Regions from separate parts of the uncultured Acetobacterium sp. genome, predicted to be linked through region 3. Evidence: riboswitches for the same ligand, from Rfam matches in the RefSeq annotation. Region 3 holds a riboswitch; each other region holds the start of a gene.

What was found. Region 3 has a riboswitch for molybdenum cofactor ahead of QZ998_RS07935 (substrate-binding domain-containing protein). Riboswitches for the same ligand answer to the same signal wherever they lie in the genome.
Region 1: linked by a shared signal. The riboswitch ahead of QZ998_RS11405 (hypothetical protein) and the one ahead of QZ998_RS07935 (substrate-binding domain-containing protein) in region 3 are both predicted to bind molybdenum cofactor.
Region 2: linked by a shared signal. The riboswitch ahead of QZ998_RS11180 (4Fe-4S dicluster domain-containing protein) and the one ahead of QZ998_RS07935 (substrate-binding domain-containing protein) in region 3 are both predicted to bind molybdenum cofactor.

What each region holds. Positions count from the first base shown of each region.
Region 1 covers NZ_CAKMJU010000078.1:23,038-33,072, reverse strand. The annotation lists gene QZ998_RS11425 (ECF transporter S component) at 1-615, opposite strand, end outside; gene QZ998_RS11420 (hypothetical protein) at 608-1,288, opposite strand; gene QZ998_RS11415 (molybdopterin-guanine dinucleotide biosynthesis protein MobB) at 1,285-2,046, opposite strand; gene QZ998_RS11410 (hypothetical protein) at 2,073-2,654, opposite strand; gene QZ998_RS11405 (hypothetical protein) at 2,744-3,247, opposite strand; molybdenum cofactor riboswitch at 3,375-3,497, opposite strand; gene QZ998_RS11400 (zinc ribbon domain-containing protein) at 3,678-4,085, opposite strand; gene QZ998_RS11395 (DUF4349 domain-containing protein) at 4,098-5,135, opposite strand; gene QZ998_RS11390 (hypothetical protein) at 5,283-5,945, opposite strand; gene QZ998_RS11385 (NAD(P)H-dependent oxidoreductase) at 5,945-6,475, opposite strand; gene QZ998_RS11380 (TetR/AcrR family transcriptional regulator) at 6,729-7,379, shown strand; gene QZ998_RS11375 (zinc ribbon domain-containing protein) at 7,644-7,913, shown strand; gene QZ998_RS11370 (HD domain-containing phosphohydrolase) at 8,129-10,035, shown strand, end outside.
Region 2 covers NZ_CAKMJU010000076.1:20,942-30,976, forward strand. The annotation lists gene QZ998_RS11165 (uroporphyrinogen decarboxylase family protein) at 1-481, opposite strand, end outside; gene QZ998_RS11170 (helix-turn-helix domain-containing protein) at 756-2,210, shown strand; gene QZ998_RS11175 (helix-turn-helix domain-containing protein) at 2,322-3,806, opposite strand; molybdenum cofactor riboswitch at 3,932-4,041, shown strand; gene QZ998_RS11180 (4Fe-4S dicluster domain-containing protein) at 4,131-4,580, shown strand; gene QZ998_RS11185 (aldehyde ferredoxin oxidoreductase N-terminal domain-containing protein) at 4,599-6,590, shown strand; gene QZ998_RS11190 (FAD-dependent oxidoreductase) at 6,651-8,075, shown strand; gene fdhD (formate dehydrogenase accessory sulfurtransferase FdhD) at 8,149-8,982, shown strand; gene QZ998_RS11200 (MFS transporter) at 9,169-10,035, shown strand, end outside.
Region 3 covers NZ_CAKMJU010000043.1:76,668-86,702, forward strand. The annotation lists gene QZ998_RS07925 (ABC transporter ATP-binding protein) at 1-432, opposite strand, end outside; gene QZ998_RS07930 (ABC transporter permease) at 416-1,123, opposite strand; gene QZ998_RS07935 (substrate-binding domain-containing protein) at 1,183-2,040, opposite strand; molybdenum cofactor riboswitch at 2,145-2,261, opposite strand; gene QZ998_RS07940 ((2Fe-2S) ferredoxin domain-containing protein) at 2,581-2,826, shown strand; gene QZ998_RS07945 ([Fe-Fe] hydrogenase large subunit C-terminal domain-containing protein) at 2,823-4,526, shown strand; gene QZ998_RS07950 (SpoIIE family protein phosphatase) at 4,526-5,689, shown strand; gene QZ998_RS07955 (amino acid permease) at 5,888-7,219, opposite strand; gene upp (uracil phosphoribosyltransferase) at 7,301-7,930, opposite strand; gene QZ998_RS07965 (glutaredoxin domain-containing protein) at 8,100-8,348, shown strand; gene QZ998_RS07970 (PC4/YdbC family ssDNA-binding protein) at 8,361-8,579, shown strand; gene QZ998_RS07975 (MogA/MoaB family molybdenum cofactor biosynthesis protein) at 8,747-9,250, opposite strand; gene QZ998_RS07980 (HesA/MoeB/ThiF family protein) at 9,260-9,934, opposite strand.

The DNA of each region.
Region 1 (10,035 bases), on a different contig from region 3:
AATTCGCCCTGGATCACCACTAAGACGAATGTCAAGCGATTCCTCCGCCTCGTGTGCCTTGAACGAACCGAGACGATTGACTTGGCCCGCAATAGCGTAGGCCAGCAGTCCGCCCAGTCCCCCGGACAAGGCTGATAAACTCAGGGTCAGAAGTAACGGAATCAGCGGTAGCCGGAAGAAGACAAAATTAACCCCAAAACTACCGAGTACATTGGCAACCACCCCGGCACTAAAGCAGCCGCCTTTGGTATATTTATATTTTCCGATAACAAAATAAAGAATTTCCACCCCAATCCCCGGCATTAAATAGGTCATCATACTCATGATGCCATGAGAACCCATGGTGCCGGTAACTGTTACCAGAATGGCCTGTACCAGACAGACTAAAAAGGCCGCCCCCGTTTTTTTTACCAGCATGGCACCCAGAACAATGAAAAGCATATAGATTCCCCCGGAAATTGATCCTCCTGGGATAAAAAAGGGACCGGTAATAATGTGTACCAGGGGTACCAGAACAACCTTAACCGCAATACCCAGAGCCGACATCATGGCAATGGTGACCAGATCAAAAAGGGTCATTTTTTCAAACTTTTTCTCAAACTTCTTTTCAAACAAACTCAGCCCTCCTTCTCTTGATGCTTACAAGTTCTTTTTCTTTTTCCAGCCGAATTTCATTTAGATCCGCCTTGATCTGATTCTTTAGATAGTCTTCCAGTTCACTGATTAGCGCTTTTTTCCACTGGGTAAAGCCGGGTCTGTAGGTTAGGGTAAAGGCCAGCAGTCTTCCATAATCAACTGCCGGTGTTAATGTCTGGAAATCTTCATAATCGATGGCATAAACTGCACCATCTTGGATAATGAAATTTCTGAGATTAATGTCATAAAAGGCCAGACCAGTTTTTTGATGCAGTCGATTAAGCCAGTCAATGGTCTTTTTAAAAAGATCAATTATTTCCTTGCCGGGCTTAACCGCGTCGCCACTACGACTTGTTTCTTGCGCTTCTGTAACTTCTAGTTTTTCACAAAGAGTGACGCCTTCAAGATATTCATAAAGAAGCACCCCATCAAACCGACCCAAACACGGCGCTACGCTAAAATCCATATCACTAAGCCGTTTTACCATCGCCAACTCATTTTCAAGGGATTCTGTTTTTGCAAATTTCTTTTCGATCAGCCCGAGTACCTGTTCACCATCTGAAATCTTAATCAGTCGAACCCGGTTTTTTTTGCTCTTAAATTGCCTGATCACCTCATAGGTGCCGGCTTCATAGTTTTTTATTAGTCTCATTCATCCACTTGCGGCCTGCCGATATGTATTTTTATATCGGCTCCTTTTTCATAACCTTCCAATTCTGAAACCACACTGAGCACGACGTTTTGAATGAGTTTTTGAACAAAGGGCACCATCACAATCGCTTGTCCATTAATTTTTAGGGTCACCCCATCATCTTTAAGGGGACAATCCGATCGTTTTACCTCACCTGTAATAATCTGGCGACAAAAACCGGCACAATCAGTACCGCATAAACCACAGCACTTTTCTGTAAAGCCAGGTAACAACTCAAACGCATAGTACTGAACCAGATCAACCAGACGATCCGCTTCCTTCAGGCAGTGAACCACTTCTTTTCCCCGATATTCTTTGCATTTGTCGGCAATAACTCCCGAAAATGCAAAAACCGTGTCATCTAAGCGCTCATCAAGACCCTCACAATCATGTCCGGTGACAATTTTAGGGATTGTCGGGTCGTCAACACCCTCTAGTATCACATAGTCATAATCGTAGTGGGCTAAAAGCTTTCGGATCGGCAATTTTTCCTGATAGAGAATATCCGTTTCATACATCCCCAGAGCCGTCACCAGCTGTGCACCGGCTTCTTTATGACGATCGGTGTTGGTTCCCGGTTGATCCATCACAAAGGCTTCATAGTGGATTTCCTTAACCGATCCCACCGAATAGCCTCTTCTTCGCAGGCCTCTGATAATGGTTTCGATAACTGTAGTTTTTCCCGAATGGGTCAATCCCCTTACCGATATTACTTTCATCATGCACCTCATTCATGGTAATTATTCTACTCGAAATATATTTCACTTAGATATTTGCAATTTCGCAAACTAAAGGTCTCACCGGTAATAACAATTTCCATGGGGCCCGTTCCACCCTGGGTTTTATCGGTATTTTGAATCCCGTTTCGTTCATAGACTAGATAGACCCCACCCGCATCCAATTCAGCCACCGTCCCGGGGGACGCATAACCATCAATGGCTTTATAGGTTATGGTATTATACTGATGATAGTCAAAGTTAGTGGTGTTTAGCACATCTTTTAACAGCAAACCGCCAAAGACCACCTCTTCTCTGCCATTACTGGTATTTAGCCCCTCATCAATCAAAACCTTTGGCAGTGCTTTGACCTCGTCAAGATTAAACTGGTCAACCATTTCATCACCAACCATTATTTTAACGGTTTCCTGTCCCAGGGCACCCAACCGCTCCTCCGTCTGGCTTTTGTTAATCGCAATAAGAAAAACAGAAGACAGGGTTAAAAAGAGAATCACCAGTGGCAGAATCCATCGCTTGAGCTGCTCTTTGCGTTTAGAATTTTTGTTGCTCAAATTAACCAAGGTGTCATCACCACGCGTTTCTCTGCTCATCTTTTCATCCCTTCTTTAATTCTAGAATTCGCACCGCTCCCCAAACTAAACAAAGCAGGCAAAGATTACTTTGCCCACTTAATCTCTTATTATTTAACAACACTCATTTTACTGATGTTTTGAACCCAGGCACTGGAACCTAAACTGCCTGCCACCACGCTGAGTAGTTCTTCGCCGTCAAGTGAGACGGTCAGTAGTGAATCCTCTGCTTCTACCGTCGCCTTATCATAGGGCTTGGAATAGCCATCTGATGCTTCCATCGTGATGCTGGTGAAGCCAGTGACTCCCAGTTGTTCGGCCACGTCTTTTAAGGCATAACCTTTAAAAACCCCACCTGTTTCTGATCCATCTTTTTTAGTCATTTTGATGGTTTTTTCAACCAAAGGAAGGGCCGCAAGATCTGCCTGAGTCAACTCGGTTTTTCCATCAATCCCTTCTAGGGTAATGATAAACTCGGCCACCTGCTGCTGACTTTGGGTTTCCGTTTTGGAAGCGTTTTCTTCTTTTTTTGAATCTGCCGCAGGTGAACTGCAACCAAGCAGACCTACCCCTAAAACCATCACTAATGCCAGTGTTAACAACTTCTTTTTCATTTTCTCCTCCTGAGCTTTCTTTTTTACGGAAGCATGCTGAGTCAGGAATCCCAACAGGAAAAACAAAAAAAACAATTTCTGCAAAAAAAGAAGGCTCAGCAAAGCTAAACCCACAAAAAATTCGATGCAAAGATGAATTCTCTTACTTTTCCAATGTGGGAGGCCCTGTCGTTTCCAACAAAACCCTAACGTCTTAGCCTCCATAATATTTTCATATTTTAGGAAATTAAGATCAGTAAGCAATTTCATTCCGTATTTAATTGTTTTAATTATATTTTTTTAACCTTCAATTGTCAATGTCTATTTGTAAATGATCCAGATAAATTTCAGTTGCTTCTCACCCGTTCTTCATAGAAGACATACCGATAACGAGCTAGTTACAAAAGAGATGCCAACTAGACCGGCATCTCTTTTTGCAAGCTCTGGCTGCTTAATAATAATACATGGAACCCATAATCGATGCCATAATTGCTCCCATCACAACACTGATGAGAATCCCTAAAACGATGGCAATTGCCATCATTACCAGGTATGCCCGGGCGAAGTTCTTTTTATTGGGACCCGTTTCGCTGCCAAATCCCCATATAAAGAGCATCACAATCCCGGCAATGGGAATGGCCGTGATTAAAAACATAATCAGGTACTGTCCCATCGTAATCAGATCTATTCCCCCGACCGCTTGAGCCGGTTGTGGTGGTGGACTTGATCTTACCGGTTGGGGCTTTGGTAAGGTACTAATGGGTTGGGATGGCGCAGAACCGCCTAATTGTTTAGCTCCGCAATGGGTGCAAAATGCCGCATCATCTGGAATTTGTTTGCCACAGTTTTCACAAAACATCGTCTTTCCTCCTTAGTTTTTATCCTCTTTTTTTGTATCTTCCGATTCATACATTTCTGTTTTTTTGAGCCGCTTCTTTTTTTCTTTTAACTTCTTTCTGATGATCATAACAATAAAGAACCCTAATCCGGCAATGACAGCAAATGGAATCAGTCTAAAAATTAGAACAATTAGAAATGCCAAAATATAAAGCACTAAATTGATCGAGGTCACAAAGCCCTCCCCGATTTTAGTAAATATTTCTGAAAATGGTGAACTGACCACCGATGAGGATAATTTCTTTTCGTACAATGAAACGTATATCGTCGAATAGGCCATTTCGATATCCCAGTTTTTTATCGTGGTAGTCAGGCTGTCAATTTCCGAACGAACACGATTTAATTCGCTTTCAATGGTCAGCATGTCAGTGATATTGGTGGCCTGTTTTAAGTATTCTAACAGCCGTTCTTCCTGGATTTTTAAATTGTTAAGCTGTGCCTGAACATCCTGATATTGCTGAGAAATATTGGTGCTGCTGACATTGGCACTAATGGGGCTGCCTAATGTCTGGATATGGGTCATCGCTTCTGAAAATTTTGCTGATGGCACCCGAATGGTCACATAACCGGAGTTAGCCTGGACACCGGCCTGTTCTGATGCATAGTTTGATCCCGAATCCTGAACAAATCCTCCTATTTCTAATACGTAACGACTGATTTTATCAAAAGTATCTTGATAGTCCTCAGTATTCAGGCTGATATTTCCTGAATAAACAATTTTTGATGTATCAAAGGATACACTGGTATTTGCCGTGGCCTCAGCTACAGCATTTGCCGCTTCCCCGCTTGCCTGATCATAGGACATCGACTCATCCGCTGCCGATTTACTGTTTTCCTGGCTTGCACCGCTAAAACAGCCCCCTGCAACAATCATTACCAGACAACTTAAACAAATGACCATGCCCCAGAACCAATTTTTCTTGACGCTACATCGCCGGGATTTTTCTCGGCTAAAACTTTCTAATGCTGCTTCTTTAAATTCTGGAATCTTATTCGGGTTTTCTTGATCCATGAATCCTACCTCCTAAAAGTTCAATCTTTTCGTCTCCTATTTTGTCACTCAATTTGTTTTTTACTGTTTACCCTTATTTCTGATAAAAATGCATGATCCTGTTTTTTTAACATTCCCAATCCGTTCTTCTGTCTTTCCGATTTGCTGTTAATGGATTTCTGGCTTATCATAGGGGCTTTTCTCCTGATCGCCAATCCCTTTTTCACGACGCTGCTTATCAATTTTTCGATTCATCATTTTTGCCATTAAATAACAACCCCACACCGGTATTTTTAACTGCGCGTCATAGTAAAGTGTCGATGACGATTTTTCCTGTTTCGCTACGTTTTCCAGAAAAAGTTCAAACCCGTGCTCAACTTTTTTCCCATTAATAAGCTTATTTAAAGGCTGCCCATTAAGCATCGCCCCCATACCAATCACAAATCCCCCTTTGTAACTGAGGCCATTGTCTCTTGCAAACAGCTCTAACATTTTTAGACCCGATTCATGCGTATGAACGTAGGGCATCCCGCCCTGAATAATCCCATAAAGATCTTGTCCATGGAGAACATCGCGATTTTTTTCAAGCTCTTCCAATAAGTAAACCGTATCGGCCGGATAGGTATCAATGTAGCAGGGGCCAACCATAATAATCGTCTGAGCCTCCTTAACAGCCGCCAATAGCGCGCTCATGTCTTTCAAGTTTGGATATAAATGGAGGATTTCCACTAGATAATCCCGAGAAGATAGTATCGTCTGACAACGAGTAGCCAACATCATGCTTGTCCCAGTTTTTCTAGGACTTAAGTTTATTATAACTGCTTTTTTCATTAACGCAAACCCTCCACGACCGATTCAAGGCACGCATTGAGGTTACTGTCATCGACCATGTATGCATTGCCCTGAATATTCATAATTTTGATATTCTCCTCAACCAGACTTTTAAAAACTTGTCTTTCATCATTGTTCCATTGATCCTTAACGCCAATCGCCATAAATGTGTGAACTCGGCCGATTTTTCCTTTGACTAACTCCCCATTTTTGCAATAGTAATGGCGATCGCCAATGATCGCACATTTATCAAATACACGTTTCGTTTTAAATGAGTAGCTCCCCCATTTAACCGGAGTAACCATTACCAGTACATCGGTTCTCATCAGTTTAGGTAAAATAATATCGGCATCATCGCGATGGATGCACTGTCCATAAGTTTTGTCTGTGCAGCCGCCGCAACTATAGCATGGATCGATATTCAAATCAGCTAAGGATATAAACTCAGCTTCTATTTTCTTCGCTCTTAATTCTCTATCGAGTCTTTCACCAATTTCATGTCTGGTGTGATCTGATAAGATAGTAATCATAATCATCCTCTTTTCTTTTTCTGATATCGGGTGTAAAAAACGAACACTTCTACAAAAGGTAATATATTACATATTTTCTGTCTTGTCAACAGAAACTAATGTCAGTAGGTAATAAATAAACGAATATGTTTGATAACTTTTAACATAAAATGAAAGCAAAAATTAGCAGTTTGTAATTTTTGGGGATATTAATCCCTACTTAAATATGATAGGATATAAACAGATTGAATCCTGAAGACTCAAGGAGCATAAGATGTACGAAAAAGGTGTCCAGACAAGAAACCATCTTTATGAAATTTCAAAAAGGTGCTTTTATGAACAGGGTTATGAAAAAACCAGGATAAAAGATATCGTGACAGCTGCTGATACACCGATTGGTCTTTTTACCTATTATTTTAAAACAAAAGATAACATTGTCCACGAAATATATTCGGATTATTACCAGCAAATTGATACGTGCCTCAGTTCATTATCGATTGAAGGGTTAGACAATCCCATCCTTCGTCACGCAGCATTGAGTTATGTCTATTTTGATCTGATACTCAACAATGAAAATAACCGACGCTTTTATTATGAGATTCTCAGAAAATCATCAAACTACCGCATCGCTGGTGATTTCATCCGCAATACCTATCGGGCTTACATTAAAGAATATGATTTAGTGATCAGTGAAAGAGAATTCGAAAATTTTCTTTTCATTGATTTCGGGGGACGACGGGAATATTTCCTGAACTATTTTAAGAAAGACCTTAACGACTCCATTTCCGAATTGGTATTTTTGCTCAGCGGGATTGTTCCCCGGTTGCTTGGCATTGATCAACAAGCTGTCACCACCCTTCTTGACAAGGGCATAGAAATCGCTGAAAGTGTGAACTGCCGCCATATTCATTTTCTTTTCGAATAATTTTGCCTGATAAAAAGCTATTTAACTCTGATTATGAATGGCACATTTTCAATTACGCTTAGTCATACACATTTTCAATTACGCTTAGTTTTCACTTGTTTGATGAGCACGCAGCGGTTATAATAGAATAAACCGGAATGTCTCCTGATACGATGATTTTTTTAGATTAGATTCATGCGAATTTTTCAAAAATGATCATTAGTCAGACTAAGTTTATTGCTACAAGCAAACCCTGATTTCAAAATGATGAACGGAGATTGGACGATGAACGAAAAACTATGTCAAAGCTGCGGAAAACCGATGGGCGAAACTGATCAACTCTACGGTACTGAAAAAAACGGCATTAAGAGTAAAGATTATTGTAATGACTGTTATAGTAATGGTGAATTCACTACGAAAATTACAAAAGAACGGATGATTGAAGTAAGCATTCCCTACCTGATAAAAGAAAAACCAGGAATCAGTGAAGCTGAAGCAAGGCAAGAAATGGAAGACTTTTTCCCCACCTTAAAGCGGTGGAAAAAACGCAAATAGCCACAAAGATCTCTAATTTTAATAAAACGTGGTTCAATTCGGATTTCTTTTTTAGTTTTAAATCATTCTTAGCTTGCCAGAAATTATTGTATTCTGTATTAAAATTATCAATAATAGGACTAGCATAAATCTGATTCAAATCTTGATAAAAGTTGATTAAAAGCAATCACATTTAAAGAGAAAAACCTTAACTGCAAGAAGGGAGACCATCGATTATGACAAATAATTTCTATCATGAAACGATTATGCATTTGCATGTCGGCTATGCCTATCATCGAATTGTTTGTGATACTCAGGGTGTTCCTGTCGATTATGAATTTATCGAAGTTAATAGAGCTTTTGAAATTGCTACCGGGCTAAAAAGCGAGACGCTCGTCGGAAAGAAAATTACCGAGATTTTACCAGATATCAGGAATTCAGAGTATGACTGGATTAGTTTCTATGGTGAAATTGCTCTTTGCAACGGCACTGGCGAAATCGAACAGTATTCACAATCATTAAACCGTTGGTATCGGGTTCAGGTCTATTCTCCTGAAGTCAATTATTTTATCACTCTGTTTCATGATATCACCAGAGAAAAACAAGATTTGGCGGAGAAAAATTTGCTTCTCACCACCCTCCATGATATTGTCTTTGAAATCAGTACTGATTATTACTTCACCAATATTATTGTCCATGATGAGTCCACACTTTTTATGCCAAAAAATAATATCATCGGAAGCCACATCTCTGACATATTTCCTGAAAATATTTCCGATGAAATGCTATCGGTCTTTAAAAAAGCATATAAAACTGGTAAGAAACAGAATTTTGAGTATAAATCGCCACTGTTATCTGGCGAACGCTGGTTTTTAGCTGAAATTTTTTATTTAAAAGCTGAGAACTCATCCAAATTTGTGGTTAGTATTCAAGACATCACCCAACGTAAAACCATTGAAAACTCACTCTTCATCGAAAAAGAACGTTTTCGAACAACCCTGCTATCGATTGGCGATGGTGTTATTTCTACTGATTCCAGGGGATATATTACTTTGATCAATCAGGTTGCTGAAAAACTAACTGGCTGGTGTCAGCAGGAAGCTTTCGGTTTGCCCCTCGATCAGGTTCTCCATCTTGTTGATGAATATACCAAAGAAAGCTGTGAAAATCCTGCTTCCCGGGTACTGGAGACAGGCGAGATTATTGAACTCAACAACCATACCCTGCTCTTGTCTAAAGATGGTCAAGAGATACCTATTGAAGACAGTGCTGCCCCCATCAAAGATCAGGATGGTCATATTACTGGTGTTGTCATCGTTTTTAGGGATTTTACTGATAAGAAAGAGAAACAAGCAGAAATTGAATATCTGAGTTTCCATGATCACCTCACGGGATTATACAACCGTCGTTTTTTTGATGAAGAACTAAGGCGACTAAATACGCCGCGAAACCTGCCCTTATCGCTGCTTATTTTTGACGTTAATGGATTAAAATTGACTAATGATGCCTTCGGACACCTGGCCGGGGATCGTTTATTAAAAAAAGTTGCCCAGATCATGCAAGAGAAATCTAGAAGTGACGATATCATCGCCCGAGTTGGCGGTGATGAGTTTGTGATCCTTCTTCCCCAGACTGACATTAAACAAGCAAAAGAATTAGCAAAGCGGATCAATGCGGCGCTGAGCCAGGAACATCTTGAAGCAGGTCATGTCTCAATTTCAAGTGGCTGGGCTGTCAAGACTCGTGCAGATGAGGAAATTGACGAGGTGTTTAAATCTGCCGAAAATAAAATGTACCAATACAAAATATCTGAGCGCAGCAGTACCCGAAACGAAGCGATCCAGTTTATTATGAAAACCCTTTATGAAAAGCTTCCCCGGGAACAGGCTCATTCTGAGCGTGTGAGTAAAATCAGCGGCCTTATCGGTGCTAGACTCGGAATGTCCAATGAAGAGATAAATGAACTAAAGACTGCTGGCACACTTCACGATATTGGAAAAATTGCCATCGGTAACGAGATTTTGGATAAGGCTGATGAATTGACTAATTTTGAATGGTTAGAAATTCGACGGCACCCGGAAATCAGTTGCAGTATCTTAAGTTCACTCAATGATTACGCCCCGCTGGCTAATATTATTCTTTT
Region 2 (10,035 bases), on a different contig from region 3:
CTTCATGGATTTTTTTCATACAGGCGATTTTATAATCGGCCAGCGCTTCGAAAAAATCCATGCAGGCTTCCGGTTCAGAAACTAGTGATATCAGACATTCTTCAAATCCCATAAAAGCACTGAGTCTTTCAAATAAACCATTGGGATGATAATAAGTAAGCATTTGTTGCTCTGAGTCAAAATCCTTTAACTCAGCCTCTGCAAATGGTTTTAAATCAATTGAGTCAGTATCCGGAAACTTTATATACTCCTTCCATTTGGTGATGTCTTCTAATATAAATTTACTCGAATCAGGGATACAACCTTCTGGGGTAACATGCCATAAAACACCAAAGGGATCAAGTCCATCTTTGTCAGTTGGTGCTTCAATTGGTCCATTAGAAAGAAAACCGACAACTTTCATGGCTTCAAATGTCAGCGGTACATATTCCGGATTTCCCCAATTCAATACTTCAAGAAGATTTTGTTTCGGTGTTAACATAATAAACTCCTTCGCTTTCGTAATATTGTATTTGTTTGATTGACCCAAAGAATGAATAAAGAAAAGATATTCTTACTTTCGTTATTCATTGCTTTTTTCAACCTCTTTAGCTATAATGTGAGTATAACAAAACGATTGCAAAAATGCTTTATTCGTTTATGCTGAAAAATAATTTAATCTTCATGATCCAATTTGTGATAAACGCACAAATACAAAATCCATAAATATTAATATCGCTTAAAGCTATTTAAAAAAAGAGAGGTCCGACTTCTTGATGAAACTTAGTATGTGGATTTTGGCCGACTGGCTAAAGAAATACAATCCGGAGATTCATATAAAAGAAGGATACCTTACGTTGGAACGGGTTCGCTTTTTTAACGGTGTCCAACACGAATATGAATCATGTGTTTTTGTTGGTCATTCAAAAACGATGGCAACCGCTTCAACTGAACAGGTAAGCTGTGTCAGTGGCGTTGATTTAATTCTGCTGAAAACAAACGACGTTGAAGGGATCTTTAACGAAATTTCGGATGCCTTTGAATTCTATTGGAATTGGCATGATAGTATCAGGCGTGCCATTCAAGAAGGGTGCACCGTCCAGGTCCTGCTTGATAAAAGCAGCCATATTTTAGATGATTTTACTTTTGTTACCGACTCTGGTTATTTACTCAAGGGGCATTGTTGTGATACTCTCCAAAACAGAAAAATCGATTTGGTCGAACAAATTTTGGCAGAAAATATGATTCCCATGGACAGAATTTTAGTCCTTAACGATGATAGTCGCGTTAAAAATGCTGCCAGTCGTGCTTATGTGGTGGATAATCCCATCCTGCCAAAACGAACCATCAGCCGAAATCTCTTTCTTGACCATGAACACATCGGTTGGTTGATATTGGTCGAAATCGAACATATGATCACCCCCGGAAGAATCCAGTTTTTGGATATACTAGGCGATATCATCGAAGAAGATTACGCCCGTTACAGTCGGGGGGGTAACGAAATTTTCTCCTATGAGAAAATGTTTTTGGATATTCTTTTCGAAGACACCGATATGCCTGATTCCATCAATCATAAAATGATGGCCATCAATTGGCAGCCTGATGATGAAAAACTGGTCTTTAAGATCATTGGTTGCAATCAAAATCGTGATCTGAGCCTGGCTTTGCTGAGAAAGCTGGAAGCCTCTCTGACCGGGTGTATTCTCCTTCATCACAATGAAAGCATTATTCTCCTTGCGAATTTGAATTTAGTTAACCACGCTGTTCTGATCAGACAGAACCAGATCCAGTTAAAGCAGGCTGCCAGCCGGAGCGGTGCAAGCTTTGTCTTTCAGGATATCAATCAATTGAAAGATGCATACAGCCAGGCGGAGATTGCCATCACTTACGGCACAAATATTCCCGGTGATATTCAAACCTGCAACGCGTGCGCCGTAGCATATAGTATCAATCTCTTACGCTCGACCAGTCATGCCGATTTACGACATCCGGGCATCCAAAAACTAAACCAATACGATGCACTCCACCATTCAAACCTGGCTAAAACACTTTGGCTGTTTTTACTTAATGAACGAAATAATACAGAAACAGCTAAACAATTATTCATTCATAAAAACACCCTAGCCTATCGGATTTCAAGAATTGAAGAAATTACTGGCATCTCACTGAATGATGCCGAAATCCGGTTCCACTTATTGATTTCATGCTATCTTGACTATTATCATTTATGAGCACCGTCTCCCATATACTTAACAAAAAAATCCCGGAACAGGTAATGAACTGTTCTCGGGATTCTTTCTTCGGATAACCTGGCGAACCGCCAATTAACCTGGTAGCTTGTTTCACCTTTCCGTGATATGAATCATTTCATAAGATAACATCAAATGTTCACGGATATCCGGGTTATTCATGTCCACTTGGATCAGCTCATGGATTTTTTTCAGGCGATACTGAAGTGTATTGCGGTGAATGTGTAAACATTCCGATGTAATGGTGCTGTTTCTTTCACATCTCAGGTACTGAAACAATGTAAAGCAAAGGTCAGCTTCATTTTCACGATCATAGGCATTTAGTGTCAAAATGGCTGGGTGACACAGACAGAGATCTTTGGTTATTTTTAACAGCGAATCATGAATATAGGCTGTAGTGAAATCTTCGCAACGACGGATATAGGAATTTGTAGATTGACCATAGTGGATAGCCAATTTAGCTTGATTCAGGCGCTCTGCCAAGGTATCCCATTCGGTAAAAGGCAGGGAAACACCACAGATAAAATCTAGCGGTTCAATCAGCTTTGTCAATTCATCAGCCAGGGCATCAAATTCTGATTTTAACAGTAATAAAAGGGTTTCATTATCATAGACAAGACGCTTACCCTGAGGGATATACTGATCAAGCGAACCATTTAACGATTCTTTTGTCAGTTGTTCATGGTTGTTCTCAAACAATAATAAAACGCAGGGAACCTTATTTTCCCAGCCCAGGGCCAGGAGGACCCAATCCAATTCTTCTTTTGGGACTGCTTTTCCATTTAAAAGTTCGCAAAATAATTTCGACATCGACTGTGCATAGGTGGATAGTCCTGGAAAATGGGTAAAGGAAACAATATTGAGAAATATATCTGCCAATTGACAGTGTCCGGCTGTCACAGTAGTTTGGAATTCCATGATTTGGATGTGTAAATGCATGTCATTAGCCTGTTTTAAGGTGCCACCGATACAGCGGTGAGATAGTTCGCCAAATGATAACAAGGCAGCCTTGGTACCTTGTAAAACAACTGAGTAATTATCCGATTTTCGCAACATTTGGATTGAGTAAAGTGGAACCCGTCCAGATTTGACGATGTGCTGCCAAGTTCCCCGAAAATAGTCATTTTGATATTCGCGGGAAAAAGCAAAAACGCGACCCTGCCAATTAGCGATAAAAATAGGATTCCGGAAAACCGGAACAGCAAGGTCGACAAGATCCTGCAAAGATGAATTTGAATAAACAGCATCTTTCAGCGAAGACTCCCATAACTGAAAGAATTCATAAGCAGCGAGCGATTCATTAAATATCGAAATAACATTTCCTTCAACCGCAAGATAAAAAGATTTATAGACACAGACAACACATCGATTGGTATTCAGAACGGGGTTAATTTCTGATTCTAAATCTGTCGATTCAGTGATATATAAGAAAACATCTGCTAATTCTGGTCGCTCTTTATCTTTTAACCGGATACCTGTTATACCAGGTTCTGAAGTTTCATCTTCCATTTTTGATGCGAGGATTTTAACCCCCTTTGCGTCAAACCAGTCCTTCAAAATATACAAACTCAATTTCATGACAAACTCCTTTATCAATTGTTCAAAATGAACAGTCGACTTAATTTAGACGTGTAAAGATTTGGTCTATGTGAACGTATACAAAGATCGATAATGGGATTATACTATACCTAAAGGTCAGTTTCAATAATAATATATTCCGATTTACATATGACCCATGTGGCCAATGTGAACAATGGGTAAAAGAAGTAATTTTTTTGCCTTCCATTTGAAAAGGAATTCAGAACGTTTCAATCGTTTTGTTTTCTTTTTTTGCATTTGAAATAAATGGTGTTCCAAATCATATGAGACACTATTTATAAATAAATTTAGGAGGTTTGATAAATGGGTTTTCAAAAAGCGAAGGGTTATATCGGTATGACTGACCCATCAGTTGCAGCATGCCAGGATTGTAAGGTATGTGAATTATTTTGTGCAGCAACACATGATGGTGCCTGTGGTTCAGAATTAAACAGGCTTTGGGAATCAAGCGATATTTTTGCTGGGGAGTACATCACGTATTCATGTAAACAGTGTCTGGCGCCATCATGTATGGATGCCTGCAAGGTTGAAGCAATTTACATCGATGAGGCGACAGGTGCACGATGCATTGACGCTGAAAAGTGTATTGGCTGTAAAGCCTGTATTAAGGCATGTCCACTGGATCCGCCAAGAATTAATTTTGATAGTATCAATAAAAAAGCGAAGAAATGTGATTTGTGCAAAGATCGGGAAGATGGACCAGTATGTGTTCAAATGTGTCCGACAATGTGTTTACAACTCAAAAAATATTAGTGATAGGGAGATGAAGCTATGAATGAACAATGCGGATGGGCAGGAAAAATATTAAGAGTAAATCTTACGGACGGTACGTTTTCAGATGTTGATACGATGCAGTATGTTCCGAAATTTGTCGGTGGTTTGGGGGTCGCCCATAAGATTTGGTGGGATGAAATGCCGTCAGGGATTAAAGCATTCGATCCAGAAAACAAACTGATTTTTATGACGGGGCCGGTCACCGGAACAGCATCACCTTCCAGCGGAAGAGCTGAGTTTGTTTCAATTTCCCCCCACAGTTATCCAGAACAATATGCAAATACCGGTATCGGCGGTTCATTACCCACTTATCTGAAGTGGTGCGGTTATGATGGGATTATCATCGAAGGTAAATCCCCGGAACCGGCTTACCTTTATATCTCTGCGGATGGGCCAGAATTAAGGTCAGCAAAGGATATTTGGGGATTGGGGCTGGTTGATGCCCAGGAAATATTACATGACCGACATGGGGGAAACTCATCGTCCTATGGAATTGGACCGGCAGGTGAAAACCTGATTCGTTTTGCAATCATCGGATGCGGTATTCACAGTGCAACTGGCCAGGGTGGTCATGGTGCCGTCATGGGTTCAAAGAATCTAAAAGCCATCACCGTAACTAAGGGTAAGCATCAGGTGAAGGTCGCTGATCCGGAAGGCTTATTAAAAACAACATTGAAATTTGGTCCGATCAGAAAACCCATGCCTGTTTATGATATGGATTTGGCCGATGATCAAACAAATCCCTTCTGGGATCGCTGGACAGGACCGGATCATAAACCTAATTTCTCAATCAACTGGATGGGGAATGTTCACAACAAACCCTTTAAATTTCTAAGTCATTCCTGTGGATTGGGATGCTATGCGTCCTGTGGCTTCTTTGAATTCAAAAATGTGCCTGCTGTAACCGAACCAAAACTGATTCACGCCATGACAGGTTGTAACCATACTCGTTATGAGCAGTTTTTCGATAGAGAAGATGAAACCGTACCGGGTGAAAATTTTAGAAAAGGTCTGGAAATTCATGAGCTGGCGCAACAATTGGGATTTGGCCATTTTGATATCATCTATGGTTTTGTTCCCTGGCTGTATTATACGAAAGCCATGGGTCTGGATACAGAATCAAAGGTGGGAATGCCAACCGAGGTGCGATCGAATGAATGGTGGATTAAACTGCTGAAAATGATTGCCTATCGTGAAGGTTTTGGGGATCTCATGGCTGAAGGTATCCGACGAACGGTGGTTGAATTGGGAGAGGATGAATACGCACATCCCATTTATGAAGGGCCTGAAGCAGCCAGAGAAGACGCCTGGTTTAAGGTCAGATTGCCACTGGCGCCACTGGGTGCCTGGGGATACACATCAAGAAGTTTGGTTATGGAAATGCCATTCCCAATGAGCATGCCAGGTCTTTTAAACTGGCTCATTGAAACTAGAGATCCTCATCATAGCAAGTGGCCGGATTGGGCACATCAGCGCTTTGGTGAATGGATGGCAACAGAAAAAGATCATTATAATAGTACCTTCCCACTGGAATGGGCAAGACAAAGCACCATTCGGGGAACGCTTTTAGATTCACTGACTGCCTGCTTCCAATTCCCATTGCGCAAATATATGGGAATGGAATTTGACTATGATGAGGTTGGGGATGGTTCTGATACAACTTCCATGGAATCAATCCTGTTTTCTCAGGTAACTGGGATTAAGGTTACCGAAGAAGAGTTTTTTGAGTCTGGTGAAAGAATCAATACCTTGTTCAGAGCCATTCAGATTCGAAACCATGAACGGACTGCAGATATGGAATTTAATGAGTTAATGCCCCGGCTTTATGATGCCTACGATAAAGATAAATTTAAAATAACCACCCAAAATTGGTATGAATATTTAGGTTGGGACAGAGAAACGGGTTGGCCGACCCGGGAAACATACGAAAAATATGGCCTGCAAGATGTCGCTGATGAGCTGGAGAAAATAGATAAATTGCCCAAATAATAAGAATGGCGCATCAATCAGAAATTTCTGATTCAGTATGTATAAAAGAAGGAGAAAAGCATGGCAGAAAAATTCGAAAATATCGTTGTTGGTGCCGGCTTCGCAGGTCTGACCTGTGCTGGATATTTGGCTAAAAGCGGCCAAAGTACTCTGCTTTTAGAAAAAGGTTCGGTTATTGGTGGGAGAGCTTCGGCTCATCCCGCCAATGGATATAATGTTGTGATGCATCTGCCGCTAATTATGACATCCCTAAATGGTGGGGGTGGGTACGGATGGGCCAATGCTGCGAAAGATTTTGGAGCAGACATTAAACTGCACTTCAGCCGAGAACCGCGGCTCTATCTTAATAGGGCAGAAGATCCATTTATGACCATACCAAAATGCATCACGACCGAAGCGGCTGTTGACTGGATGGAAAGTTTTGTAAAAAAAGCCCGGCCGGATCTCTGGTCAATAAGTTTCAAATCAGAACTTTACCCGATGCTTGATGAAATCCTTAATAAACCATTTAAAGAAATGTGTGAAGAATGGGATGAGGTGTCAGTAAAAGACTGGGTTCAATCCCGCAGCATGGATGAGGGGATTGAATATGTGTTCACCTCATTGATGGCCTGTTTCTGCTGGACTGCTGATGCAGAATTCACCTGGAACTATGGTTCAGCAGCCAAAGGATTTGTGATGCTGCGCATCTGGATTGGCAACCAGGGTGCCATGTCGGTTGCAATCCCTGATCTTCAGCATGGTATTTGCGAGCCCATCGCAGAAGCCATTACAACAAATTTTGGCTGTGATATACGAACGGACTCGGAAGTTTCTAAGGTTATTATCGAAAACAATCGAGCTATTGGGGTAGAGATAAAAGACGAAAATGGAAATATAAAACAGATCCAAGCAGATCGGGTGATTCTTGCCACCACCTGGCTGGATTACCTGAAATTGTTTGATACAGTACCGCCAACCCTGATGGAAACGATGAAAGCTCCGCTTCAACAGAAAATGGGCGGAATCTTTCTAACGTATCAGTTAAATGATTCCATCAGCCTGGATGGAGCATTTACCCTGTTTATCGATCCGAAAACGGGTTCATCAATCCAGGGTGGATGTGCCCAGAATATTGAACAGCCATGGAACGTTCCGGAAGGAAAGCAGCTGATATGGGCATATTCGGTAAGAAGTGATGCAGATTTCAGTCGATTGGGATTGGAAGGAATCGCGGCGGAAGTTACAAAAAATATGGAATTGCTTTATCCGGGATTTAATAGTGCCTTGGAGTCCACCAGTCCGGTGAAAGGCGCCAGTTATCCGTCCCACTATCGATTTAGTTCACTGCCGAAGATTCGTCAAAAATCCCCGGATGTGGAAGGACTATTCTTTGCCGGTGAATGTACCTGGCCGATGTATGGTCAGATCACCGATGGTACTGCCAGCACGGGCGCAAACGTGGCTAAATTAATTCTGGAGACGGATGATTTAGCAGGGGTATAAAATATAATTGCGTTATGTTTAATATCGTTGAAGAAAAATATTTAAAATTTTATATTTTAATGGAGGGGATCGTATGAACGAAAATATTGTCAGAATGCCCCCAGGAAATGCACCGGATATCCACTGCCATCATTATACAGATGGAAAATGGGAAGATCATATGATATATGTACCCCAAGAACTGCCATTGGCAATTTATATCAATGGCAGAGAACTGGTTACGATTCTATGTTCCCCTTCAAAGTTGAACTTTTTAGTTGTTGGATATTTATTTGCTGAGGGAATCATTGAAAATATTGAGGATATTAATATTTTAAGAGTCTGTGAGGAGAGTTCAATTGCCGATATCAAATTAAAAAATAATGACTACAAATTGCCTGAAAAACGAATTCTCACATCAGGATGTGGCGGCGGAATGAGTTTGAATAGCGGTCATTATCAAACAAGGCTGGATTCAAATGTGAGTGTAGCACCGGAAAAACTTTTTCTACTAGTAAAGCAAATGATAAAAAGCGGAAAAGCTTATCGTTTAAGCGGTGGCAGTCACACATCAGCGATTTGCGACACTAACCAGGTCATTGCCTTGGGAGAAGATATCGGGCGTCACAATACCCTGGATAAAATCATCGGTGAATGTTTGCTGCGGGATATTCCGACTAAGGACAAGATCCTTTTAACCAGTGGTCGAATCGCCTCTGAAATGTTAAGAAAAGCAGTCAAGATGGAAATACCAATTGTTGTATCATTGACTTCCCCAACCCAACAGGCGATAATATTGGCCAGGGAATTGGGGGTTACGCTGGTAGGTTATGTCCGGGGCAGCCATATGACTGTTTATGCCAATGAAAAAAGACTGGGAATTATAGCAAAAAATGACGAGCAGCTCGTATCTGAACAAATAGGCTAAAGAAAGACTTCCGGAATGATTTAAATCCGGAAGTCTTTTTATAATTAAAATCGACAGGAAAAATTATCAGTTTCATAGTATAGTAGATAGTGAAAGATAAGTGGATTGACACGACATGAAGTGACAGTCTGCTTAAAAAGTCACTGATATTATTAAAAATACGGTTAAATTTAAGGAGTGAAAGCGATGTTTAATATTATATTTCTGGGTCTGGTGAGCTTTTTTTCGGACATCAGCTCAGAAATGGTTTATCCTTTGATCCCCTTGTATCTGACATCTGCATTTGGAGCGACACCGGTACTTATCGGGATTATCGAAGGGATTGCAGAAAGTATTGCCAGCTTATTAAAGGTCTACAGCGGTTATATCTCAGATAAGTACAAGCGAAAAAAGATTTTGGCTTTTGGCGGATATTCTACCGGGATTATATATAAAATAGCGCTGCTAATTGGAACCTCCTGGACAGGGATCTTATTTGCCAGGGTGATTGATCGGATTGGAAAAGGGATCAGGACAGCCCCCCGGGATGTTTTAGTCTGTGAAAGTGCGGACGCAAACAAAATGGGGAAGGCTTTTGGTATTCATAAAGCACTGGACATGGCCGGCTCTGCCTTGGGGATCTTAATCGCTTTTATCCTTCTGTCCAGGGCTGATGGTAATTTTGACTATCAAACCCTGTTTGCAATTTCTATCATTCCCGCAGCAATCGGGCTTGTCATCCTATTGTTTGTCAAAGAAAAAAAACAAAATCGGGAAATTAAGGTGCGGGAACCATTCTGGAAAAATATGAGAAACCTGGATGTGAATTTAAAACTTTATCTAGCAGTGACATTCATTTTCACATTAGGCAATTCATCCAACGCTTTTTTGATCCTCCGGGGCAAGAGTATGGGCTTAACCGATGCGAATGTGATCCTGCTTTACTTCATTTATAATGTATCAGCAGCTTTTTTTTCGGTGCCTTTTGGTCATCTTTCGGACAAATACGGTCGAAAAAAGATTCTTGTTTCAGGGTATATCACCTTTGCCCTGGTTTACTTCGGATTTGCTTTT
Region 3 (10,035 bases):
TAGCGCTATTTTCTGGGATTCCCCACCAGAAAGGTGGCGGGCACTCTGATCCTTGATGTCATCGATCTCGAATTCTTCGAGCAATTGTGAGACGGTCTGATCGATCGCGTTTTTTTCTTGTTTGCGGATTTTTAAAGGATAGGCAATATTTTGATATACCGATCGCGAAAACAGGGTGGGGGTGTGGGTCGAATAGGTCATTTCAGAAAAGATGTCCTGGCATAATGGCTGGCCGTTGTAAAGAACCGCTCCGCTGCTCGGAGCGATCAGGCCGGCGATGATTTTCATCAGGGTCGTTTTTCCGGAACCGTTGGGGCCGATAATCCCATGGATTTTTCCAGACTCAAATTGTAGATCACTGAATTGACCATCCAGACTGAGCACGGTTTTTTCTTTGTAGGTTTTAACAATATTGCTAGTCTCGATATTCATTCTGATCCCCTATGATAAAATGGTATAAAAGCGAATTGGTAAGAAACGATATCGACATCAGGATTAGTCCCATGGCAATCGAGACGCTGTATTGACCCATGTTATTATTCATCGCAATAAAGGTGGTCATTACCCGGGTGAAGCCGCGGATATTGCCCCCGACAATCATGACTGCGCCGACTTCAGAAATAGCCCGGCCAAAACCGGTGACCAGGGCGATCATAATGACCGCTTTTAATTCCAAGACCAGCAAGATCAGAATATCCCATCTTCGGGCACCCAAGGTTTTGCCAGTCTGAACTACCTCATAACCGCTGGTGCTGGCATGATTAAAGACAATCCCCATAATAACTGGGGTCACCAGAATGGTTTGAGCAATGATCATGGCAGTAGGGGTATACATCAGCTGAAATTGACCAAAAGGCCCTGAGCGGGCTAAAAAAAGAGCAGTGAACAAACCGATGATAACCGGCGGAAAGGACATAAAGGTATATAGAAAACGGGAGACCACTTTTTTGCCCCTGAAATGATGAATTCCCAGAGCAATACCAAGGGGAACCCCGATCAGGGTGCCATAAAGGGTGGCTGAAAAAGAGACAAACAGCGATAACAAAACGATTTGAATGATTTCAGGGTCAAAGGAAAAAATAAGCCGGAAGGCTTCAACAAATCCACTGAGTATGTAATCCATAGAGTTCTCCAAAATGAGATCCTGGAAGATGATATTCCCCCAGGATCCTGGTGATGTTTTTATTTTTTTACGGCATTGGGAATAAACAGCGGATCCCCATTCACTTCATATGAGCCAATTAGTTTCTGGGTTTCAGGTGAGATGATCCAATCAACAAAGGCTTGCGCGCCATCGGCATTGATCTGGTCATTGATACTTGGCGAAACGGCAATAACCCCATAGGGATTATTTAAAATCTGATCGCCTTCACAGACGATTTCCAGATTAGCCATGGTATCTTTCATGTTGGCGTAGGTCGCCCGGTCTGCTAGCGTATAGCCCAATTTTTCATTGGTAAGCGTCAGGGTTTCACCCATGCCGGTGCCGGTTTTTAAATACCAGTCGCCATCCGGGGTAATGTTGGCGGCTTTCCAGATCGCCAGTTCTTTGGTATGGGTACCGGATTTATCATCGCGCGAGACAAAGGTTGATGGCACCGCAGCAATGGCGGTCAATGCTTTGGCAGCATCAGCTGCAGCAGTTGTTTTTACCTTGGCTGGGTCTTCTTTTGGTCCGACCACGACAAAGTCGTTATACATGACATCAAAACGTTCGACCCCATAACCATCGGCGATGAACTGATCTTCTAGGGAGCGGGCATGAACCAATAGTACATCAGCCTCACCGGCTTTTCCCATCTCGATGGCTTTCCCAGTGCCGACTGCGATTACCTTAACGGCGATACCGGTTTGGGCTTCAAAATCGGGCAGGATCACTTCTAATAGACCGCTATCCTGGGTGCTGGTAGTGGTGGCAAGTAGGATTTCCCCGTTGGAACCGACTTCTAAATCCTTCTTGTCCGGGGTGCAACCCAAAGCACTAAGCGCAAGGGAACAGACAAACAATACAATAAGCAATACGGACAATTTTTTTTTCATTTTCTTCCTCCTAAAAATAATTATCAAAGAGAGATCTCTTTAATGACATAATCGGAGGGCGACTCAAAAAAACAAAATGACTGTTCAAAAAAAAAGTCAGAAAATTCCATGAATTCCACCATCCTTTACACACTGGAAAGCATAGTCATTTCTAACTATACTCTATCGATTGAAAAACCATAGAAAACCGTAGGTTTAGCAATTCGGATTGTTTTGTTTTCACTCAAGAAAACGCTATTCAATTACAACGATTTTAACAAAGATTATTGGCTTCGTCAAGATCGAAGTCGGATTTGCTGATGAATAGTCAGAAATTCGATAAAAATTCTGTTTAAATGAAAAGTTGTGGGAAAAAGTATCTGAAATGGCGTTGAAAACGAGAGCTTTTACTGTGAGAATGAACGTTTTTTTATCCTAATTCTGGCGCGCTTTTTTTTCTGGCCTTTTACCATGACATTTTTGCCCAACCGTTGACAGACAAAAAATCTGATGATACCATGAATCCACCAGAATAATGCAGAATATTTTATAAAGGAAAATGTGATGAAGACAATTAGAATATGTGTTGGCAGTTCGTGTCATGTAAATGGATCCTATAAGGTGGTTAAAGCCCTGAATCAGATCATTGAAGAGCGGGAATTGGGTGATGATTTTGAACTGGTGGGATCATTTTGTATGGGAAAGTGCACAGAGGGTGTCGCTGTCGAATGTGATGATACCATCTATGCCGTATCAGTTGAAAATGTCGAAGAAGTTTTTGAGAAAATTATGGGGGAAAACAATTGAGTATTATCAATTTTTCAAAAAATAAATGTCGTAATTGTTATAAATGTATCCGGAAGTGTCCGGTCAAAGCGATTAAACTAAAGGATAAGCACGCCCAGATCATTCAGGCTATGTGTATTGGCTGCGGGGTCTGTATTGCAACCTGTCCCCATAATGCCAAAGAAATTCATAGCGATGTCGATACCATCAAAGAATGGCTTAAAACTGAGCAGGTGGTACTGAGTTTATCGGCCGTATTCCCGACTGCTTATTATCTGGATCATCCCAGACAATACCTGGGAATTCTTCGGGAATTGGGATTTACGATCATCGAGGAAACCTCGATTGGTGCTGAAGTGGTAGCCAAAGCCTACGCTGATGAGTATAACAGTGATAAAAAGCTGGTTATTTCTTCCTCCTGTGCAGCGATTAAGAATCTTATCGAAATCTATTATCCACAATATCTATCGTCGCTGAGCCGACAGGTTTCACCGATGATTGCCCACGGCAAGATTCTGCGGGAAAAATATCCGAATGCAAAAATTGTTTATGCGGGTTCCTGCCTGGCTAAAAAAATGGAAGTCCATGATAAGGATGTCCGCGGCATCATCGATGGCGTTTTGACCTTTGATGAAATCGACGCCTGGATTAAAGAAGAACAGATCATTCCTAATAAAATACCGAGAGAAGAATTTGATGCGATCGGTACCAATACCGGACGACTTTATCCGATTACCGGCGGGCTGGCTAAAAACAGTGTCGAAAAACTCGATGGTAGCCGCAAAATTCTCCGCATCGATGGGGTTAAGGATTGCATGGAGTTTTTAGATGAGATTCATCAACTGGACAAGAAATACTGGATTGAAATGAATGCCTGTGAAGAGGGCTGTGTCAATGGTCCAGGAAATATTCACAGTCCCTTATCCAAATATGAAAAGGTTGAAATGCTTCAGACCTATATTGATCTAAACAGTAAGAAAGAATCATCGGATCCGGTTTCTCAGATCGATACCAAACGATCTTTCCATAAACGCCCGGTTCATCACCTCGGAGAGGTGCCGGAGGAAGAACTGGAAAAAATCTTAAATCAGATGTCTAAGTTCACCGAGCGGGATGAACTCAACTGCGGCACCTGCGGTTATGAAACCTGCCGGGACAAGGCGCGAGCAGTATACTGGAATATGGCCGAAATGGAAATGTGTCTGCCGCTGATCACCAGCAAAACCGAAGCCATTTCTAATCTGATTATTACCACCACCCCCAACGCTATTGCTGTGCTCGATAAAAAGTTCCGGATCATCGAGTTTAATGCTGCCGCGGAACGCCTCTTTAATATGAAAAAGGAAGAGGTGATGCGGTACAACTTTATCGATGCGCTGGATTATAATCCCTTCCGCAAACTCGATAATAACCGCGGCAATACCTATACCGGAAAAGGTCATTACGAAAAAGAAAACCGGAACTTTATGGAAATCTTAACCTATATTCCGGAACAGGAATTATACATGGGGATTTTCATTGATATCACCAAGCAGGAAAAACAAGATCAGGAGATGCTAAATATCCAGGAAGAAACCCTTAAAATGGCGCAGCGGGTTATTGATAAGCAAATGCGGGTTGCCCATGAAATAGCCGGACTGCTTGGCGAAACGACGGCCGAAACTAAGGTGACCCTGACCAAGCTTCAGAAAGTCGTGACCAGTCGGGAGGTTGAACGTTAATGCCTTTATTTATGGATATTGCCAGCGATAGTGTCAACAAGGTTCATGAAGAGCTTTGCGGCGATAATGTAGAAGTGCGAATCAATGATGAAAGCGTCATCGTGGTGTTGGCGGATGGTATGGGCAGCGGGGTCAAAGCCAATATTCTGGCAACCCTGACCTCTACCATTGCGGCGACCATGTTAGAAGAAAAAATGGGGATCATGGATGTGCTCGAAACCCTCGAAGCGACCCTGCCCAAATGCAGCGTTCGCCATATGGCCTACTCAACCTTTACCATTGTTCAGGTTTTTAGAAATCGGATGGCCTATATTTTGGAGTTTGATAACCCGCCGTTGGTGTTTATCCGCGATGGCGAGATTATTGAGTTGGATCGAAAAGAGATTGAATTCCAGGGAAAGTCTGTTTATGAGACGACCAAGGTAATCGAAAAGGGCGATATCATGGCTTTTTTCAGTGACGGAGTGATCCATGCCGGGATTGGTCAACTGTTAAATTTTGGTTGGCAATGGGAAGAGGCAGCCGATTATTTATTGGCACGATCCTACGAAAATAAAAAGGCCAAGGACATTTCGATGGCACTGGTGGATACCTGCTACAATCTTTATGGCGAAGAACCCGGCGATGATACCACTGTCGCGGTTATTAAGGCTGAAGAACGACGATATATCACTATTTTTTCTGGCCCACCCCTGGATCAAGAAAAAGATGCCGAGATTAAACGGCTTTTGGAACGGGCTCGGGGCAAAAAAATTGTCTGCGGTGGAACCGCAGCCAATATTGTCGCCCGCGAGTTTGGTGAAGAGGTTAAGGTTGACTTTTCGACGATGTCGGACAGGGTGCCGCCGATTGCCACCATCAAAGGCATTGATCTGGTAACCGAAGGGGTGCTGACACTTCAGGAAACCCTGCGAATTTGCGATGACTATATGAATAATCGTTGTGGTCGGGAAATCTTTCATGAAAAAAACGGCGCCTCGATGCTGGCAAATATTTTGATGAACGAATGTACCACCATCGATCTGATCATGGGTAATTCGATCAATCCGGCCCATCAGAATCCCGATTTTCCCGAGGAGCTCACCACCAAGTGGCGGGTCACCCAGAAACTTATTGATATGCTCCGCAGCATCAATAAAGAAGTAAACATCATCTATGTCTAGTTTAAATGTTCCTACGACAGCAAAAACTGAACAAATAATTTAAGCAAAATATTCTAAACAAAATGAGAAGCGGAACACCCCGGTGAGGGTGCTCCGCTTCTACTAATATGCTTTGAGGAGAAAAGCTATATAATCTATTTACCCAAATTATTTTAGTTAACACAAATATAAAGAAATCTTAAGATTTCTTAAGTTTGTTTAGTTGTTTTTTAAAACGCCAAAATGGTAGTAACCATAACCGGCGCCAAAAACAATTGCGCAAATGGCAAAATAGAGTCCAAACAGTGGATTTTGGATCCCACCGGAGAAAATAATCAGGGAACCGATGGTCGCCAGAATCGGGCAGACCAGACCTCTGAAGAGGCTTTTGATTTCCTTCTTTTTCCATAACATAAAAACCTTGTAATATAGACCCAAATACAGCAGATAACTGGTCACAATGGCAATTTCCGAAATATCGGAATTGGGAAACAGGGTGTATTTTTGCGAAAAATAATGGATAGTCAGCCAAAAACCGACGATGATCAGGGCAAAAACAGCTGAATTCACCGGGAAATCATACCGTGGGGAGATTGTGGTCATGGCGCTGGATTTGGGAATCATCTGATCGAGTCCCAAAGCATAGGGCATTCGGATCATTGCCATTACCAGACCATTCAAGGTACCCAAAACCGAAATGAAAACAAATAACATCAAAATTTTTGCGCCGCTAGCACCAAAGATCATATTGGCTGCAAAATCAAGATGGGCATCCCCGGAGTTCATTATCTCAGCCGGACCGACCAGATTAGAAATTCCCACAAAATAAACAATATAGAGAACCAGAATAATTAACGGACTAATGACCAGAGCCAGGGGCAAATTTCGTTTACTGTTTTTGATCTCATAAGCTACTGAGGTAGAAATAATCCAGCCGTCAAAAGAAAAAGCAATCGGTGCAATGGCCGCAATCCACCCGGTAGAGCTGATTTCTGAAACCGCCGCGCTGGTGAAATGCTCTCCGCTACCGCCGAATAAGAGGCCGACAAAACCGATGATCACCAGGGGAATCAGTTTAATAACCATCGCAGCACTTTGGAAATAACCGCCGATTTTAGCTGAAAAAATATTGGTCACATAGAGTACCAAAAAACAGCCGGCTCCTGCTAATATCTGAATTTCCAGGGTTTGTTCGATATTAAAGAGAATGCAAAAGTAGATGCCGGAAACCCAGGCCAGGATAGCGGTGATCGTGGGTAAATAAATAAAGGTCTGAAACCAGCCATAGGCTGAACCGACACTGGGGCTGATAAATTCCTTGGCGTAAGTGAGCACTCCGCCGGGACGATCTGTTCGAGCCGCCAGTTCGGCGATTGTTAAACAGCCAAAGACAATGCTGATGGCCGCGATAATAAAAACCAGAATACCTAAAAAAACACTGCCACCAGTGGCAACGAGAATATTATCACTTTTGAAAAAAATTCCAGAACCGATAACGACACCAACAATCAGAGCGATGGCGGTAAATAAATTGTAACGTGACTGTTGCATGGCAACCTCCAGGGTTTGGGTTACAGGCAATTAGAAAAAGTTCTGAGGATAATTCTAAATGTCCTGAAACAGATTTGGGTTTTACTTTGTACCAAAAAGTCGGTCGCCGGCATCGCCTAAACCAGGCACAATGTAAGCGTGGTCATTTAAGTGATCATCAATGGCGGCACAAAAAATTGGAACTTCGGGATAAGCAGTAGTGACAGCTTTAATGCCTTCCGGGCAGGCCAGAATATGAACCACCTTAATATTGGGGCAATTGGCTTCTTTCAAAAGGCGAATGGTATGGATCACCGAAACTCCAGTGGCCAGCATCGGATCGACAATTATCGCTTCTCTTTCGGCAATGTCAGAAGGCAGTTTTTTGTAATATTCCACCGCCTGGAGGGTTTCGGGATCTCGGTACAAACCGATATGACCGATTTTAGCCTTGGGGATAATATTGGTGAAGCCTTCAACCATGCCCAATCCTGCCCGTAGTATAGGGACAATGACCACATCTTTTTCGGCCAGAACTTTTTGGGTGGTTTTACAGATAGGGGTTTCGATCTCAATTTCTTTTAGTGGAAAATGTTTGGTCACCTCCCATGCCATCAGGCTGGACAGCTCCTTGACTAATTCCCGGAACTCACGGGAGGGGGTTTCCATCTTGCGAAGATGGGTTAATTTGTGCATGACAAGTGGGTGATCCACTATCGTTACATTTTGCATGGTAATCTCCTTTTATTGTTTATTTAGATTAATAATACGATAATTGACCAAATAATTCTACCATTATTTAAGAATTATTTGTTGACACATGGGAAATAAGGGGTAAAATGAAAGAGCACGATCAAATTTAAGTTGAAAAGAAAATTAAAAAAGGAAGGTGACCTGAAAAATGAAAGTGATTAAATTATATACTTGGGCCCACTGTCCCTATTGCAGATCCGCCAAACAACTCCTGGAAGACAAAGGATTGAAGTATGTGGAAATTGATATTTACAATGACGCCCAGACCCGCCGCCAATTGCAAGAACAGACAAGTCATTATACGGTGCCTTTTGTCTTTGTAGGGGAGACATTTATTGGTGGTTTTTCGGAACTTAAAGAAATCGAGTTTAGTGGTAAACTCGATGAATTATTATAAGGTGAGGTTAAGATGGCGATAACATTTAAGGTTGTAGAAGAAATCGGTGTTCTCAGTGAATTACCCAGTGGATGGCAGAAAGAGCTGAATCTGGTGAGCTGGAATGAACGGGATCCCAAATATGATATTCGCGATTGGAATGCTGATCACGAAAAAATGCGTAAGGGCATCACATTGACCGCCGATGAGCTGGTTCAATTGCGTGATATCTTAAACGGCATGGAACTTTAGTAAAAGATGCCGTAAATTCAGGTGTAAGGAATACTACCGTACCGACCAATGACCGAGGGGTCTGACCCCTCGGTCGCAACATGAGGTAACAATTGTCGGTACTAGGTTATCGGTTAGTCTGAAAAAAAGCGTATCTCCCCTTTTGGTGAGATACGTTTTTTTTGAGCTTATTTAATGGGTTCGGCGCAATTGGCGGAGCCAGTGCTTAGGAGCATTTCCAGGCCGTGATCCAGAGCCGGCAGAATGGCTTCGAGATTTTCTTTGACGGCTTTGGGACTGCCAGGGAGGTTAATGATCAGGGTTTGCTTGCGGATCCCGGCAGCGCTGCGGCTGAGCATCGCTTTTGGGGTGATTTGCAGGCTGTGATAACGCATCGCTTCGGGAATCCCGGGGGTTAGGCGGTCGCAGATGGCAATGGTCGCTTCTGGAGTCCAGTCCCGCCCAGAAAAGCCGGTACCACCGGTGGTCAGAATCAGATCCAGATGATCCTCATCGGCCCAGACCATCAGCGCGGTTTTGATGGTTTCCAGATCATCGGGCAGGATGATGGTTTTGACCACTTCATAAAGCTTGGTTTCTGCAAGCATAGCCTGAATCATCGGGCCGCTTTTGTCTTCCCGTTGACCCTTAGAACCCAGATCACTCAAGGTCATTACTCCTGTTTTATACATAAAACCCTCCTAAATATTAAATGTGAAAAAATCGTTGGCCAATAAATCGATATACAAAAGTTTGTTGCGCAATATTTCTTCTTTCCCAGTGAGGACTTTCAAGGCTTCCGAAACTTCCAGCGATGCGGCCAGAGCCGGAGTGAAGGATGGATTCCCCAGAGTTTTAGAGTCGTACTCTTTTTCGCCGGCATAGAGCCGTGACAGGGTATCATCTTCCGGAAAAACCGTGGTGATCTGGGCAAACCAGCCACCAATTGCGCCGTGGATCAAGGGAATATCTTTCTCTTTGCACAGCGTCTGCAGGGTTAGCCGGGCGGGAACGTTATCCAAGGCGTCGACAACCAAATTGGCCTCACCGATTAAGGCTGAACCGTTATCCTCGTCAAGAAAATCGTGGTAGTAGGTGGTCGTCACTTCTTTATTGATCAGCTTTACTCGGGCAGCCGCGGCTTTGGCTTTGGGGGTGCCCAGGTTTTTTTCGGTAGAAAAAATCTGGCGATTCTGGTTGGAGTCTTCAAAAACATCACCATCAATCAAAATCAGAGCACCAATTCCGACCCGGGCCAGCATCTCAATAATATAGCCACCCAAACCACCGCAGCCGACCACACAAACCGTTGCGTTCTGGATGCGTAGAAAGTCTTCTTCGGAAAAAGCCGGAAAATTCCGTTCATAACGTGACATTACGCCACCTCCTCGTATCTCAATCTAACATTTAAGACCAGTATAACAATTTTTAACGAATAATTAAAGTCCTGAATGATATTGTTTTTTCTGACAATAAT